Regions from separate parts of the Streptomyces siamensis genome, predicted to be linked through region 1. Evidence: riboswitches for the same ligand, from Rfam matches in the RefSeq annotation. Region 1 holds a riboswitch; each other region holds the start of a gene.
What was found. A riboswitch is a leader RNA that binds a small molecule or an ion and turns the genes downstream of it on or off. The one in region 1 is predicted to bind cyclic di-AMP.
Positions count from the first base shown of each region.

Region 2: it holds a riboswitch for cyclic di-AMP, as region 1 does, so the genes downstream of both, ABEB03_RS09835 (transglycosylase SLT domain-containing protein) here and ABEB03_RS41630 (transglycosylase family protein) in region 1, are expected to answer to the same signal.
Region 3: it holds a riboswitch for cyclic di-AMP, as region 1 does, so the genes downstream of both, ABEB03_RS30255 (M23 family metallopeptidase) here and ABEB03_RS41630 (transglycosylase family protein) in region 1, are expected to answer to the same signal.
Region 4: it holds a riboswitch for cyclic di-AMP, as region 1 does, so the genes downstream of both, ABEB03_RS37355 (M23 family metallopeptidase) here and ABEB03_RS41630 (transglycosylase family protein) in region 1, are expected to answer to the same signal.

Region 1 covers NZ_BAABKB010000046.1:331-4,535, reverse strand. The annotation lists gene eno (phosphopyruvate hydratase) at 1-403, opposite strand, end outside; gene ABEB03_RS41630 (transglycosylase family protein) at 899-1,573, opposite strand; cyclic di-AMP (ydaO/yuaA leader) riboswitch at 1,577-1,740, opposite strand; gene ABEB03_RS41625 (transglycosylase family protein) at 1,924-2,898, opposite strand; gene ABEB03_RS41620 (cytochrome P450 family protein) at 3,083-4,205, opposite strand, start outside.
Region 2 covers NZ_BAABKB010000003.1:190,047-194,251, forward strand. The annotation lists gene ABEB03_RS09825 (FAD-dependent oxidoreductase) at 1-234, shown strand, start outside; gene ABEB03_RS09830 (HAD family hydrolase) at 439-1,248, shown strand; gene ABEB03_RS09835 (transglycosylase SLT domain-containing protein) at 1,370-2,101, opposite strand; cyclic di-AMP (ydaO/yuaA leader) riboswitch at 2,124-2,235, opposite strand; gene ABEB03_RS09840 (CocE/NonD family hydrolase) at 2,702-4,205, opposite strand, start outside.
Region 3 covers NZ_BAABKB010000029.1:81,385-85,589, reverse strand. The annotation lists gene ABEB03_RS30265 (M16 family metallopeptidase) at 1-82, shown strand, start outside; gene ABEB03_RS30260 (M16 family metallopeptidase) at 79-1,479, shown strand; cyclic di-AMP (ydaO/yuaA leader) riboswitch at 1,695-1,854, shown strand; gene ABEB03_RS30255 (M23 family metallopeptidase) at 1,867-2,631, shown strand; gene ABEB03_RS30250 (GntR family transcriptional regulator) at 2,893-3,588, shown strand; gene ABEB03_RS30245 (HPr family phosphocarrier protein) at 3,758-4,039, opposite strand.
Region 4 covers NZ_BAABKB010000040.1:22,591-26,795, forward strand. The annotation lists gene ABEB03_RS37350 (aldo/keto reductase) at 1-751, opposite strand, end outside; gene ABEB03_RS37355 (M23 family metallopeptidase) at 1,224-2,264, opposite strand; cyclic di-AMP (ydaO/yuaA leader) riboswitch at 2,276-2,430, opposite strand; gene ABEB03_RS37360 (PP2C family protein-serine/threonine phosphatase) at 2,664-3,869, opposite strand; tRNA gene ABEB03_RS37365 (tRNA-Met) at 4,058-4,131, opposite strand.

The DNA of each region.
Region 1 (4,205 bases):
AGCGGAAGAGGGGGAGGTCGGACGCCTCGGAGGCGGCGTGCGCGACGGCGAGCGAGACGCCGAGGATGGCGTTGGCGCCGAGCGAGCCCTTGTTGTCGGTGGCGTCCAGGTCGAACATCGCCTGGTCGATCAGGCGCTGCTCGGTGGCGTCGTAGCCGACGAGCTCCGGGCCGATCTGCTCGATGACGGCGAGGACGGCCTTCTCGACACCCTTGCCCTGGTAGCGGTTGGGGTCACCGTCGCGGAGCTCGATGGCCTCGAAGGCACCGGTGGAGGCGCCGGACGGGACGGCGGCACGACCGGTGCTGCCGTCGTCGAGGCCGACCTCGACCTCGACCGTGGGGTTGCCTCGGGAGTCCAGGATTTCCCGGGCTACGACGACGTCGATGGACGGCACGAGCATCTCCTTCTGGGATGTGACGCGGGTACGCCGGACACCGGGCCCGGCACGGCGCGGAGCCTGGGACGGCTTCGCGACATGAGCCTAACCGCCCCGGGGGGATCGGCCAGCCTGACGACCACCCCTTGAGCAGAACCGAGCGTAAATTGTTTCCGAACGGAACAAAAACCTGCCCCGTACATGAATACCGCCCCGCACGAAAAGCCCCGCCCCGGCGCGTGCGGGGGAACACGTGCCGGGGCGGGGAGCCCGTGGGGACGGGGGGACCCTCACGAGACCTCCGGTGCGGAGACCTCTTCTATGGGAGAGCCATGGACCGGCCGAGGCCTTTCGGGGACCGGTGCCGGACCGCGACCGGCGGCGCGGGGCCGGACCGGACGGCGTGGACGCCGGTCCGGACCGCACACGGCCGATGGGGGCGCGGACGCAGGTGGGGGCTGCGGTCGCGGACGGACGCACGGCGGCCGGTGGGGGGCGCGGCCGCCGCGCGAGGGCCGGTCAGCCGAGGTGCAGCTGCTGGCCCGGGAAGATGAAGTCGGCGTCGTCGACGATGTCCTTGTTCAGCTTGAACAGCTGCTGCCAGCCACCCTTGACGTGCTTCTTCTCGGCGATGGAGCTGAGGGTGTCGCCCTTGACGACCTTGTACTCGCCGTCACCCTTCTTGACCTTCTCGCCGGTCGGGGTGGTGACGGTCTCCTTGGCGGCCGGGCGCTCGGCCGAACGTGAGGCGGGCTGCTCCGTCGTACGGGTGGTGGTGCTCGGGGTGCTCGACGCGGAGTCGGCACTGCCGCCGTTGTACGTGGCGTTCGACAGGCCCGTGCCGCAGGTCGGCCAGGCGCCCTTGCCCTGCGCGGCGAGAACCTTCTCACCGACGGCTATCTGCTGGGCCTTGGAGGCCTTGTCGGCGGTGGAGGCGTAGGCGGTGCCTCCGTACGCGGCCCAGGTGGAGGCCGCGAACTGCAGGCCGCCGTAGTAGCCGTTGCCGGTGTTGATGGCCCAGTTGCCGCCGGCCTCGCACTGGGCGACGGCGTCCCACTCGGACGCGGTGGCGGCGGAGGCGTTGCCGGCGGCCATCAGCGGAGCGGCGATGGCGACACCGGTGACACCGGCGAGGGCGGCGACACGTGCGGCCTTGGAAGGACGACGGTGCTTGCCCTTGTCGGAAAACAGCATGGAGGATCCCCTCACCGACGCCTGCGAGGTGAGCTGTCGGGTTCGGGCGGGTGAGTGCCCGGCCGCGCGCTCCAGCGCTCGGCTCCACCCCTAGCCGCTCCCGGTTCAACAACCGTTCGCGGCACTTACCTTGGGTCCCCCGCTCCTGCCCACGGCGCTTGACGCGTCGACTGTTCCCGTACGGCCGTCGGCAGGATTCGGCGTTGCGACCGTCGGGGCCCGCTGTGGCGAGCGATCACGACCGTAGGCATGCGGTCGACGGAATTCCAAAGACGATCAGGGCCTCTGAGACTCATCTCTCACTCGCACCAAACCGGACATTCCACGGCGAACCGTGACGCGAACTCCCGCTACTTTTCGCCCGATTCGGCATCAACTGCAAGGCTCTGACCGGGGAGGATGAGGTCGGGGTCGGCGCCGACCGTCTTCTTGTTCGCGTCGTACAGCCCGGACCATCCGCCCGGCAGGTCGAGGGCGTCGGCGATCGTCGAGAGGCTGTCGCCGTTGCGCACGGTGTAGGAGCCGTCGGCGGATTCACGCGAGGGGGCCGAGCCGCGGGAGGCGTGCCGCCCCGGAGTGCCGTCCTTGCGGGCGTCACCCGCGCCCTCCGTGGCGTCCTCGTCGGCGCTGTCGCCGCGGTGGCGGCCGGCTCCGGCCGTGCCGCCCTCGGACGCCTCCGAAGACTCGTCGCTCCGGCCCGACTTGTCCGATCCATCGCTCTTCGGCGTCGCCTGGTCCGAGCGGTCCGAGTCCTGGGAGTCCTCGTCGGACGAGGTGTCGGACTTGGTGGAGTTCCCGCCCTCGCGCGAGGTGTCGGTCAGGGAGGACGAACCGGACGAGAAAGAGGAGTCGGAAGAATCAGATGAAGAGGACGAACCGGACGAGTCCGAAGAACCGCCCTCGTTCGAGGAATCGTCGCCCAGGCCCGTGTCGACCTCGACGTCAGCGGAGTTCTTGCTGAGCCCGGAGAGCGGCCCGCAGGTCGGCCAGGCGGTGAGCCCCTCGCCGTCGAGGACCTTCTCCGCGATGGCTATCTGCTGCGAGCGGCTGGCCTGGTCGGCGCTCGGGGCGTAGGCGAGACCGCCGTACCTCTCCCAGTTGTCCTGGGTCAACTGAAGGCCGCCGTAGTAGCCGTTGCCGTTGTCGGCGCTCCAGGCGCCGCCGCTCTCGCACTCCGCGACCCGGTCCCACGTGGTGCCGTCGGCTGCGCTCGCGCTGGTGGCGCCGAGCAACGGGATCGCGATGGCCGATCCGGTCACTCCTGCGGCGACGATGAGGGCCGGGGCCTGACGGGGGCGACGGTGACGGCCGTTCCCGGAGAGCATGCGGAAGCCTTTCGCGTGACAGCAGGTGACTACAGCGGCTACAGCGACAGATGGGCCGCGTTGCTGGGTGAACGTATCCGCACTCGAACGCTTGTCACAAGTCGATGCAGCGCAGATCACGTGAAGATCACAGATATGACGGACCGTCATCCACTGCCGGTCGGGACGCCGTTCCGCGGCATGCCTACCTGATCGGCGTGAACTCCACCGGAAGTGTGCGCAATCCACGCATAATGAGGCCACCACGCCAGCGCAAATCGGCCGGATCCCCCGCGAGTTGCAGATCGGGCAGGCGGGCGAGGAGCGTGGCGAGCGCGGTCTGCCCCTCCAGACGGGCGAGCGGCGCGCCGAGACAGTAGTGAAGGCCGTGACCGTACCCGAGGTGCTGGTTGTCACGCCGGGACAGGTCGAGCGTGTCCGGCTGTTCGAACCGTGCGGGGTCACGGTCCGCAGCCGCCAGGACGACGAGGACGGGATCGCCGGGCGCGATGTCCTGCCCGCCGATCCGCACGGACTCCGTGGCGAACCGCCAGGTGGCGAGCTCGACCGGCCCGTCGTAGCGCAGGAGTTCCTCGACCCCGGTCTCGAGCAGTGCCCGCTCCCCCGCGGCGAGGGAGGTCTGGAGGCGGGCCCGCTGCCCGGGGTGGGTGAGGAGGGCGTAGGTGCCGTTGCCGATGAGGTTGACCGTCGTCTCGAATCCCGCGAAGAGCAGGATGAACGCCATCGCGGCGGCCTCGTTCTCGGTGAGGTGCTCGCCGTGGTCGGAGGCGCGGATGAGCCCGGAGATGAGGTCCTCGCCGGGTGCGGGGTGCTCGGGCAGCGCCTCCCGCTTGCGGTGGATGAGGTCGGCCAGATAGCCGCGCATCTTCTTGACGGACCGCGCCACCCCGCCCCTCGGCCCGCCACCGTGCCGGATCATCATGCCCGCCCAGTCCCGGAAGTCGTCCTGGTCCTCGCGGGGGACGCCGAGCAGGTCGCAGATGGCGTAGATGGGCAGCGGGAACGCGAAGTCGTGGATGAGGTCCGCGGAGCCCTCGCCCGCGAACCGGTCGATCAGCCGGTCGGTCAGTTCCTGCACGCGCGGCGCGAACTCCGCCACCCTGCGCGGGGTGAACGCCTTGCTGACCAGCCGCCGCAGCCGGGTGTGGTCCGGCGGGTCGATGTTCAGCAGATGGGTCATCAGCTCGGCCTTGCGCTCGCCCGGGATGCCCGTCTTCCCCTTGGCGTGGGCGGGTTCGTCGTGATGGGCGGGGTTCTTGGACAGCCGTTGGTCGGCGAGCGCCTGCCGGGCGTCCGTGTACCGGGTG
Region 2 (4,205 bases), on a different contig from region 1:
GGCTATCGCGTCGACGTCGCGGCGATGGACTTCCTCGGGCACGAGCTGCGCACCGAACTGGCGGTCAGCCGCGGCACCCCGAGGCTGGGCGCGGGCTACCGCTCCTCCGTCCGAGGCCTGTACTTCACCGGGCTGCCGGCGGCGGCCTCGTACGGGCCGGTGATGCGGTTCGTGTGCGGGACGGAGTTCGCCTCGCCCCGGCTGGCCGGACATCTGGCCGCCGCACACAGGTGAGTTGGGGCGAGGTGCGCTGCGGGCGAAGCGGCGCACCTCGCCCTTGCGTGGCTGTGGAGAAGGGCGCCTCCGTGTACCGCGCGCACGGGTTGTACGGCGAACTGCCCCTGCCGTCCGGACGGTGAAGGGCGTTGCGGGCGGGATACCGGACGTCGTCCGGTTCACGGCGGGCCGTTGAGTCGTGCGATCCGTATTCTTCGGATCATGGCCGCTCCGACTGCATATTCACTCATCGCCACTGACCTGGACGGAACGCTGCTGCGCGGCGACGACACCCTCTCCGACCGGTCGCGGGCCGCGCTGGCGAGGGTGGCCGAGGCGGGTGCCCGGCATCTCGTGGTGACGGGCCGTCCCGCACCGAGGGTGCGACCGCTGCTGGACGAACTCGGCGGCGAGGGACTGGCGGTGTGCGGTCAGGGAGCGCAGCTGTACGACGCCGGGGCGGACCGGATGCTGTGGTCGGTGACCCTGGACAGGGAACTGGCGGAGACGGCGCTCGGCAAGATCGAGGCGGAAGTCGGCCTGCTGTACGCGGCGGTGGACCAGGACGGCGTGGACGGGCTGACCTTGATCGAGCCGGGCTACGTGATGCCCCACCCGACGCTCCCGGCGGTACGGGTGCGGCGGCGCGACGACCTGTGGACGGAGCCCATCAGCAAGGTGCTGCTCCGTCACCCTTCCCTGACCGACGACGAGTTGGCCTCGGCGGCACGGTCGGTGGTCGGTTCGCTGGCGACGGTCACCATGTCGGGGCCGGGTACCGTCGAACTCCAGCCATGCGGCGTGACCAAGGCGACGGGTCTCGCCCTCGCCGCGGCGCACCTCGGTCTCGCGCCCGCCGAGACCCTCGCCTTCGGCGACATGCCCAATGACATCCCCATGTTCGACTGGGCGGCCCGTGGGATCGCCATGGCCAACGCGCATCCGGAACTGAAGGCGGTGGCCGACGAGGTGACCTTGTCGAACGAGGACGACGGCATCGCGGTCGTGCTGGAACGGCTCTTCGGGGTGTAGACGCAACCGAAGAAACGGAACAAATCAGAGAAGTCTGAGAAAGACGGACAAAAATACCGATTCGGGGCGCGTGCGGAAGTCCGCCCGCGCCCCGAATCGGCGATGTGCCGCTGTCGCCGGGTCAGTACGCTCCGTTGACGTTGTCGATCGAGCCGTACTTCGCCGCGGCGTAGTTGCAGGCGGCCGTGATGTTCGCGACCGGGTCGTACGGGTCCATCGAGGTGCCGGGGACGTGGTACGCCTTGAAGGTGGGGTCGATCACCTGGAGGAGGCCCTTCGAGGGGATGCCGGCCTTGGCGTTGGAGTCCCAGTTGTTGATGGCGCGGGGGTTGCCGGAGGACTCGCGCATCACGTTGCGGTGGATGCCGTTGTACGTGCCGGGTATGCGCTTCTTGGCCATGATGTCCAGGGAGTGCTTGATCCAGCCGTCGAGGTTGTTGGCGTACGTCTTGCCGGAGGAGGGGGCCGCTGCCGCCGGTGCGGCCTTGGTGAGCGGGGACACCACGCCGGTCGCGAGGTTCTTCGTGCCCACCGTCAGCACCAGTCCCGGGCGCAGGTGGGCGGCGTCGGGGCCGATGACGGCCTTGTTGGCGTCGTACAGCGCCTGCCAGCCACCGCTCGACGGGTTCTTCTTCGCGACGCTCTGGAGGGTGTCACCGGCGACCACGGTGTAGGTGAGGAGCTGCACCTGGGGGACGGTCGCCCGGACGGTCTGCGTCGCGGTGGCGGCCTGGGCGCCGGTGGCGCTCAGGAGGGGGAGTGCGAGGGCGACTCCGCCCACACCGGCGGCGAGCACGCCACGGGTGATGAGGGGGCTGGTCCTGAAGCGGCGGTTCATGAGTCGTCCGGACATGGCGGTTTCCTCTCCTGCGCCTGCGAGGTGAGCTGTCGGGTTCGGGCGGGGAGGTGCCCGGCCGCGCTCTCTGTGCGGCTTGACCCCTAGTCGTTCCGGTTTGTCTGGATCGACGGCTTTTCTGGGTCCCCCGCTCCTGCCGTGTGTGCGTGGGTGGGTGGGTCCGGGCGGCGGCAGGATTCGGCGATCCGCCCGGGATCGACGTGAACGTATGCGAGAGCACATGTCGGGAACAAGGGCTGAATTTCGGACGAAGATCGCTTTCGCCTGATTAAGGCAGTGTCGATACGTCCGATTCAACCGGAATTGGATCCTCAACTTGCCTTTAGCAAAGGGATCCTGTGAAGACGGCGTAAATTCCCGGTCGAGGGTGCACGTGACCCAACTCACGAGACCAAGGCCAACTAAAGCGGCAAGACCGGCAACTCGGACATCACGCCTCGGTGGCCTATCGGTACGAGTAGGTACAACTCGGACATCAGGGCGTGGCGGGCCGGAGGGTATAAGTCGGGCAACTCGGGCAGGCCGCAGGGGTTTCCGTGGGGCAGGGCGGTCGTGCGTCCGGCCGCCCCGGCGGGCAGGGCCGGAGCGTCGGCGGGCCTAGCCCGACGTGCGCGGGATCCGCTTCTGCCACGTCCGGTGGAAGACCACCTCGTCGCCGTCCCTGCAGATGACCTCGTCGGAGGCGATGAACTCCCTTTCGGAGCAGGTGAGTTCCGACCGCGTCGTCACCCGGGCGTCCCAGGCGAGGTCAGGGCGGTGGAAGCGGACCGACCAGGCCGAGCGGGCGCGCGCCGACAAGGGGCCGGACTCGTCGATCGTGTACGACTCCCCGACGTCCTCGGTGACTTCGAGGCCGTCCGGGTGGATATGGGTGCCTTCGTGACGGAGGTCGGTCTCCAGACGCCACTCGCCCTTGGCGACGTCGTGCACGAGGAGCCGTTCGGGGCGCGGCTCGTCCAGCGTCGCGGGGGAGGCCGCCCCGAGGGGTGCGGACTGCTCCGGCTCCTCGAAGGCGATCGCCGGGTCCGACTCCCGTGCCCTCACCGGGAGTTCGAGGACGCCGGCCGCCGGGTCCAGGGTGAAGCCGGTCTCCGGACCGGGCTGGGGCCAGACCCACGGCCAGTACGCGGAGGAGACGGCGAGCCGGACGTGATGCCCGGGCGGGAACGCGTGACCGATGGGGTCCAGCTCGACGAGCACGTCCTCCGTCGCGCCCGGCACCCATGCCGTCGCCCGGTCGCTGCCGTGGCGCGCCGACAGATTCAGCACGCCCCGGGTGACGAGCGTCGAGGCGCCGTCGGGAGCCACGTCGCACAGCCTGGCGATCACCTGGCCCCGGGGGGAGTGCGAGGTCAGCCGCAGCCGGACCGCCGGGCGGCCCAGGACCCAGGTCTCCTCCGTGACCTCGAACTCGAAGCAGACCGACCGGGCGTCCTCCTCCCGCTGGTCCGGGGGCAGGTCGGCGTCGTGGCCGCGTGGGACGGTGCGGCCCGCGTCCACCCCGGTGTGCTGCGGTGAGCGCACCGCCACCGGGTCGCCCTGGAGCGCGTATGTGACCCGGGTCACGGAGGGCGACGGCCAGACGGGATCACCCACCCAGCGGCCGGTGATCACCGGATACGTCGTCGCCGGGGGACGCGCGTCCATGACGTACGAGCGCAGGAGCGGTTCCGTCATGATGCCGCCGGGGCCGGGGCCGGGGCCGGGGCCCGTCCCGGGCGTCGTCGGGGTGCGCAGCCAGTGGTCCCACCAGCGCAGGGTCTCCTGGAGGAAGCCGATCGCCGGGCCGGGCGGCCGGTCCCGGTCGGGATAGTGGTGCGACCACGGGCCGATCACTCCGCGTACGCGATCGGGTGGCAGGTGCTCGACCAGACGCAGCACCGTGTCGCGGTACGGGTCGTGCCAGCCGCCGACCGCCAGGACCGCCGCCCGGATCGCTCCGTAGTTCTCGCGGACGCTCCCGTGGCGCCAGTACGCATCCCGGGTCTGGTGCTCCAGCCAGGTGTGGACCGGTGGCTCCACCGCCTGGAGCCGCTTCACCCACATGTCCCGCCACATCACCTCGCCCACGTGCGCCGGGTCCGGGGGAAGGGCGGCGGAG
Region 3 (4,205 bases), on a different contig from region 1:
CGCGGTGCTCGTCTACGAGCCGCTCGCCGAGGCCCCTCAGGCCGCCGAAACCACCGACGAAGACGAGGAGTCGGCGAAGTGACCGAGCTCGCGAGCATGGATTTCCACCCGCAGCCCCAGGCGGGCGAGGCCAAGCCCTGGGCGTTCCCGGCCCCCGAGCGCGGCACGCTGGACAACGGCCTGACGGTGCTGCGCTGCCACCGCCCCGGTCAGCAGGTCGTCGCCGTCGAGGTGCTGCTCGCGGCGCCCCTGGAGGCCGAGCCGACCGGTCTGGACGGCGTCGCCACCATCATGGCGCGGGCCTTCTCCGAGGGCACGGACAAGCACTCCGCCGAGGAGTTCGCCGCGGAGCTGGAGCGCTGCGGCGCCACGCTCGACGCGCACGCGGACCACCCCGGCGTGCGTCTGTCGCTCGAAGTCCCCGTCTCCCGCCTGCCCAAGGCGCTCGGTCTGCTGGCCGACGCCCTGCGGGCACCGGCGTTCGAGGACAGCGAGGTCGAGCGGCTGGTGCGCAACCGGCTGGACGAGATCCCGCACGAGTCGGCCAACCCGGCCCGCCGCGCCGCCAAGGAGCTCTCCAAGGAGCTCTTCCCGTCGACCTCGCGCATGTCGCGCCCGCGGCAGGGCACCGAGGAGACCGTCGAGAACATCGACTCGGCGGCCGTGCGCGCCTTCTACGAGAAGCACGTGCGTCCCGCGACCGGGACCGCGGTCATCGTCGGTGACCTCACCGGCGTCGACGTCGACGAACTGCTCGGCGACACGCTCGGCTCCTGGACCGGCTCGTCCGCCGAGCCGCGCCCGGTGCCGCCGGTGAGCGCCGACGACACGGGCCGCGTGATCATCGTCGACCGGCCCGGTGCCGTGCAGACGCAGCTGCTCATCGGCCGTGTGGGGGCCGACCGGCACGACCGTGTGTGGCCCGCCCAGGTGCTCGGCACCTACTGCCTCGGCGGCACCCTCACCTCGCGTCTGGACCGGGTCCTGCGCGAGGAGAAGGGATACACCTACGGCGTACGGGCGTTCGGCCAGGTCCTGCGGGCCGCGCCGTCGTCCTCCGCGGGCACCACGGGCGTGGCGATGCTCGCCATCAGCGGCTCCGTGGACACCCCGAACACGGGTCCGGCGCTCGACGACCTGTGGAAGGTGCTGCGCACCCTCGCCGCCGAGGGTCTGACCGACGCCGAGCGGGACGTCGCCGTGCAGAACCTGGTCGGTGTGGCGCCCCTCAAGTTCGAGACCGCGGCGGCCGTGGCGAGCACACTCGCGGACCAGGTCGAGCAGTTCCTGCCCGACGACTACCAGGCGACGCTGTATCAGCAGCTGGCCGCGACGGGCACCGTGGAGGCAACGGCGGCCGTCGTGAACGCCTTCCCGGTGGACCGGCTGGTGACGGTGCTGGTGGGCGACGCCGAGAAGATCAAGGAGCCCGTCCAGGCCCTCGGAATCGGTGAAGTGACCGTCGTGACGGCCGAGTAGAGCGGCGCGACATCTCGGAGGCCCAGGTGGCGCATACGTCACCTGGGCCTCGCTTTGTCCGGACTCCCTTCTCGATTTGTCCGTATTGGTGGAGAGGTTGCCTGTCTGCCCTGTGGCATGCACTACAAAAACCGTGATCCGTTTGTTGTTCGAAAGGCGCCCCGTCTAGCGTCGATCCGGCTGTTCGCCAGGCAGTGCGCCGCGCCCGCGGCACCGGACAGTCATCGCCGAGTCCCCGTACGGCGCGAGCCAGGGGAGCCGGGGACCCATACGCAGTCCCTGGGGTGAATCGGACGCCCTCCCGGAGGGGGTCCGTAGGAGACCTTCCTGCTCCGAACCCGTCAGCTAACCCGGTAGGCGAGAGGGAAGGAAAGGACCAGCCCCTACATGGCGTTCACCTGTGGCACCGGGAAGCATCGTCGTCCGAGCCGCGTGAAGCGCACCACCACGAACGCCGTCGGCGTCGCGGCGCTCACCACCACCGGCGTCGTCGGGGCGCTGGCCGCACCCGCGCTCGCCGCGGAGACCTCCGTCGAGCAGACCGGACTGACTCCGGTCGTCTCCCTCGGCGACTCGGTAGCCGAGCAGATCGACGAGCAGGCCGTGGCGCAGCAGCGCGCCGCCGACGAGGCCACGGCGCTGAAGAAGGCCGAGGAGGCCGCCCGCAAGCGGGCCGCCGAGGAGGCCAAGAAGAAGCGTGAGGCCAAGGAGCGCGCCGCCCGCGAGGCCGAGCGCAAGCGCCTCAACTCCTTCGTCCTGCCGATCACCGGCTCGTACGTCTCCACGGGCTACAAGACCGGTGGCAGCCTCTGGTCCTCCGGCAGCCACACCGGCGTCGACTTCCACGCGGCGTCCGGCACCCCGGTCCACGCCGTCGGCTCGGGCACGGTCGTCACGGCCGGCTGGGGCGGCGCCTACGGCAACCAGGTCGTGATCAAGATGCACGACGGCACGTACACCATGTACGGCCACCTGTCGTCCATCGGCGTCTCCGTCGGCCAGGCGGTCACCCCGGGGCAGCAGATAGCCCTCTCCGGGTCCACCGGGAACACCACCGGACCGCACCTTCACTTCGAGGCCCGTACGACCGCGGAGTACGGCTCGGACATGGACCCCGTCGGCTACCTCCGCGCGCGCGGTGTGAGCGTCTGACGCACCTCGGCCCGCGGGGCACGGACGCCCGGCGCGCCGCCGCTCGCGCGGTGTGAACCTCCGACGTCCGCTCCGCGACTTCTTCACGACTTTGGATGCCCCGGCTCACCGAGCCGGGGCATCGTCGTTTCGGCCGGGCATCTGTCCAAAAAATATCCATGGATTCCGGCCTCCCGTCGGAAATTCCGGCTGCCTGCAATAGAGTCACTGAACAGGCGTCAATCGATGGCGTTTCGCGGGCATTAAAGCGGAGGTCCGGTCATGCGTATTCCGGCGCACTCGGTATGCACGGCGATCCGTGACGACATCGTCTCGGGCGTCTACGAGCGCGGCAGCCGGCTCACCGAGGAACTGCTCGCCCGCCGCTACGGCGTCTCGCGTGTCCCCGTGCGCGAAGCGCTGCGCACGCTGGAGGCCGAGGGCTTCGTCGTCACCCGGCGGCACGCGGGCGCGTGTGTCGCGGAGCCGACCGAGCAGGAGGCGTCGGACCTGCTGGAGATGCGGATGCTGCTGGAGCCGCTGGCCGCGGCACGGGCCGCCCAGCGCCGGACCGAGGCCCATCTGAAGGTGCTCCGGGGCCTGGTCAGGCTCGGTCAGGAGCGCGCCAGGAGGGGGCACAGCGAGGATCTGCGCTCCTTGGGAGGCTGGTTCCACGAGACCCTCGCGCAGGCCTCCGGCAGCCCGGCGCTGACGTCCACGCTCGCGCAGCTGCGGCACAAGATCGCCTGGATGTACACCGTGGAGGTGCCGGCCGGCCCGGCGGAGTCCTGGGCGGAGCACGGCGGGATCGTGGACGCCGTCGCGCGGGGCGACAGCGAGCGGGCGCGGTCGATCACGGCTCTGCACGCGGAGCGTGCGACGGCCGCGCACCGGCTCCGTTTTCCCGGCGGCGGGGACCGGGCGGAGCGTGTGAGGACTTCGCAACATCCCGTAAACATGACGGGCGTGCGGCATTAACACGGGCACCGTATACAAAGATGAGTAATTCGCGGGGGATTATTTCTGCTGCCCGGAAACGGGAAAAGCAAAGGGCTCGTCCGAGATTCTCGGACGAGCCCTTCGGCGGATGTGCGGGACGGCGTTCTTTCGCCTCTCGGGGCGAAGTCCGCCGTCGCCGGCAATGCGATCAGACAGTCTCCGGGAGCTCCTCGAGCCCCTCGGCGACCAGCTTGGCAAGGCGGTCGAGGGCGGCGTCCGCACCCTCGGCGTCGGAGGCGAGGACGATCTCCTCGCCGCCCTGGGCACCCAGGCCGAGGACCGCGAGCATGGAGGCCGCGTTGACGGGGTTCCCGTCGGCCTTGGCGATCGTCACGGGGATGCCGGAGGCCGTGGCGGCCCGGACGAAGATGGAGGCGGGGCGGGCGTGGAGGCCCTCAGCCCAGCCGACGTTGACGCGGCGCTCAGCCATGTGATGCTGCCCTTCAGGTGTTCAGGGTTGTCTAGACCAGTGTCCCATAACGTGAAGACTGCCCGGAGCGGTCCGGAGTCCCGTCCCGAGTGTCGCCGGATCGCGGCCTCGATCCGGCTTCCGTCCTCCACAGACTGCCGCGCGCCGTTGTCGGACGCGAGCCGTA
Region 4 (4,205 bases), on a different contig from region 1:
CGGCCAGGACACGGATGCCGCGTTCGGAGTCGAGGTGCTTGCCCGCCCCTGCGGCGCGGGCCGAGTCGACGCTCGTACCCGGGCGGTACTTGCCCGTGAGGAAGCCGGACGCGAGGGCGAAGTACGGGACGGCGGCGAGGCCGGCGCGGGAGGCGACGTCGTGCAGGGGCCCCTCGTACGTGTCGCGCGAGACGAGGTTGTAGTGGGGCTGCAGGGCGACATAGCGCGCGAGGCCCTCGCGGTCGGAGAACTCCAGGGACTCGCGGAGCCGCTCGGGGGAGATGTTGGACGCGGCGATGTGCCGCACCTTGCCCGCGCGCACCAGTTCGTCGAGCGCGCCGATGATCTCCTCGACCGGCACCTCCGGCTTGTCGAAGTGCGTGTAGTACAGGTCGATGCGGTCGGTGCCGAGGCGGCGCAGGGACGCGTCGGCCGCCGCCTTGATGTTGGCACCGGACAGGCCCGGGTACCGGGGGTGCTGGCTGACCTTGGTGGCGAGGACGACGTCCGCGCGGTTGCCGCGCTTCTTCAGCCACGAGCCGATGAGGGTCTCGGACTCGCCGCCCTCGTTGCCGTCGACCCACGCCGAGTAGGAGTCGGCGGTGTCGATGAAGTTGCCGCCGGCGGCGGTGTACGCGTCGAGCACGGCGAAGGAGTGCGCTTCGTCGGCGGTCCAGCCGAAGACGTTGCCCCCGAGGGCGAGCGGGAAGATCTCGAGGTCGGACGGACCGAGCTTGCGGAGAGGAGTCATACCTCGCCCCAACACCCTTACCGGATGGGTGTATTCCGCATGCATCCGAAGACATCCGAATGCACCTGACCGGCAGCCCTGACGTCGGGGGGTTGTCGTCAGGGCTGCCGGAGACCGTTGCCGCGGAGGAAGTGGCGCCGCCTCGGCGGAGGATGTGCGGTCGCGCCTCAGGAGTGGCGCCCCTCGCACCGGGGGCCGGGCCCCTCGGCTCGGGATGAAGCCCGTGCGCCCAGGGCGCTGAGCCCTGGGTTCGGGTGGAGACCCTCGGCCCAGGCTCGGATCCCTGAGCACAAGGGTGGAGACCCTCGGCCAGGGGAGATCCCCCGGCACGAGCGTGGAGCACCTCAGCCAGGAGCCGGAGCCCTCGGCACAGAGCTGGAGACCCTCAGCCCAGGGGAGATCCCTCGGCGCAAGGGTGGAGACCCTCAGCCCGGAGCCGGAGCCCCTCGGCGCAAGGGTGAAGACGGTCGGCTCAGGGGTTGAGGCCCTTGCCGCGCAGCCAGGCCATCGGGTCGATGGAGTCGCCTCCGCCGGGGTGCACTTCCAGGTGGAGGTGCGGTCCGGTGACGTTGCCCGTCGCACCCACGCGCCCGATCACTTCGCCCGTGGTGACCTTCTGCCCGGCGGTGACACTGATCGACGACTGGTGGCAGAACCACAGCTCGGTGCCGTCGTCGAGGGTGAGGACCGTGCGGTAGCCGTACGCGCCGGCCCAGCCGGCCTCCGTGATGGTGCCGCCGTGGATCGCCTTGATGAGCGTCCCGGTGGGCGCCGCGAAGTCGAGGCCGGTGTGGTAGCCGGAGGACCACATGGAGCCGGCCTCACCGAAGGTGGAGGTCAGCGTGTACGAGGAGGTGGGCAGCGAGTAGCTCTTGGCCAGCTCGGCGAGGCGCTCCGCCTCGGCCTTGGCCTTGGCCTCCTCCTCCGCCTTCTTCTTGGCGGCGGTGGCCTTGGCCTCCGCGGCGTCCTGCTGCTTCGCGGCGGTCTCGGCGGCCTGCTTCGCGGCGGCGGTCTCGGCGGCCTCCTGGGCCGCGCTGTCGACCTGGTCCTGCTGCGACTCGGCCTGCTGCATGATGCGGGCACGCAGCGCCTCACCGGCGTCGGCGCTGCCCTGCGCGGCGTCCGCGCTGGTCAGTCCGGCGGTGGTGAGAGGAGTGTTGGAGCCCTTGGGCGCGCTGGACTCGCCGCCGTCGGAGATCAGGGCCTTGGCGGACTCGGTGACCGAGGAGAGGTCGGGCAGGGAGATCGAGACCGGCGGCTTGCCGGGCGCCGCGGTGGCCATGCCACCCGCGCCGACGGCGGCTATGACCCCGACACCGAGGACGGTGGAGCTGCGGGCGAGTCCTCCGCCGCGCTGCTTGCTGACGCGGTGCCGGCCGCGGACGGGACGGACGGAATCCGCGGTGGGATTCCACTCCTCCCAGGGGCCCTCGTCGTTGCCGTGCGCGTAGCCGATGGACTGGGTTTCGTCCGGCGCGAACGAGGTTGGCTGGGCAGGCCGGTTGGACGCCACGTGGGCGCGCTCCTTTCCTTCCTTCTCGCCTACCGGGTTAGCTGACGGGTTCGGAGCAGGAAGGTCTCCTACGCGCGTCCCCCACGGATATGACCGCGAAGAACGCCCGATTCACCCCAAGTTGGTGGTTCCCCGGCTCCCTTGCGGGATTCGGCGCGTGCGCACGGAGCCATCTCTTGTGACGGCTGGGACGACCGCGCTGCGTTATCGAACGTTAATAGACGCGGACCCCGGATTCCAAGCCGTTCGGACTGATCGTTAACGCTTTTGGCCTGGACTTTGGGGGCACCACCGTCGGAAACCGGGCGAGTTGACCGCACCTCGTAAACACACCTTTCCTTGATGGTGCGTCAGTCGTTATGCGGAGGGATACGGTCCGGTCACCCCCGGTGACGACGATCAAGGACGTCGTACGGCGAGCAGCGCCATGTCGTCCGTCGTGCCGCCTCCCGCGTGCCGCCGGACCTCCTCGGCCAGGACGGTCAACAGGGCGTCGGGACCGGGGAATACGCGTCCGGCGAGACGTTCCGCCGGGTCGTAGAAGTCCCCACGCCCGTCGCGCGCCTCGGACAGACCGTCGGTGTAGAGGAGCAGCGTCGCCCCGTGCGGGAACTTCTCGCACACCGCACGGTCGGGCCAGCTGCCCAACTCGCCCATCCCGAGCGGCAGTGCCGCCGGCCCGCCGTCGAGCGTGACGAGCGTGCCGTCGGCGTGCAGCAGCAGGGGTGGCGGATGGCCGCGGTTGAGGATCCGCACGACACACTCGCCGTGCGGGACCTCCGCGAGCACGGCCGTGGTGAAGCCCTCGAAGGCGTCCAGACCTTCCCGCCGGGTGCCCTCACGCGCCAGCGCCCGTTCGAGACGGCCGGCGACCGCCTCCAGGGTCGCCTCCTGCTCGGCCGCCTCCCGGAAGGCGCCGATCACTACGGCGACGGCGGCCACCGCGCCCATGCCCTTGCCCCGTACGTCTCCCACGACCACGCGTACGCCGTGCGGCGAGTCCTGCACCGCGTAAAGGTCGCCGCCGATGAACGCGTCGGCCTGCGCCGCCTCGTAGCGTGCGGCGACCTCCAGACCGCCGATCCGCTCGGCCGGTTCCGGCAGCACCGCGCGCTGCGCGGACTCGGAGACCTCCCGGACCGAGGCGAGCCGTTCGTCGCTGCGGCGCACGAGGACGTTGATGAGCGCGGCCAGGCCGGCGGCGGTCGCCACGGTGACGACTTCCGTGACCGCGTCGACGTGCATGACGATTCCGAGCCTGAGGTGGACCGCGAGGACGGCGACGACGGCCAGCAGGCCGGTGAGCGCCGTGCTCAGCAGCGTGTAGAGAGGCGCGGCCACCAGCGGGGCGGCGGTGAAGAAGGGGGCGGCGGTGAACTCCCTCGGGGTCAGGTAGTCGTAGAGGACCCCGGCGACGACGAGCAGCGCGGGCAGCACCCGGACGAAGGTCCGCGCGGAGGAGACCCCACGCTCCCCGGCGCCCGCGGGACGGGGCCGCGGGGTGTCCCCGAGGCCGGGGTCGGGCACGGGGTCGCCGGGCAGCCGTCCACCGGACCGGTCGTACGGGCCCGTGGCCGCTCGCCGCTCGCTTCCTGGTCGCCCCACCCGTCCAGATTTCCCGGCACGGGGGCGGGCGGCGACCGGTGTGGACCGACCGGGGGAATGCGCGAGGTCGTGCCCTGCCGCCACCCGGGGCGCGGGGCAAGGGTGCGAGGAAAGGCCGAGGACCGGGAACAGGCCGGGGGAAAGACCAAGGGCCGGACTCGTCATTCCGAGTCCGGCCCTTGTTTCAGTAGCGGGGACAGGATTTGAACCTGCGACCTCTGGGTTATGAGCCCAGCGAGCTACCGAGCTGCTCCACCCCGCGTCGGTGAAACCAGTGTACGCCATCCGCGGGACCCGAAGCACACACGTTTCTCCGCGCCCCCTCCCGGCGTGTCG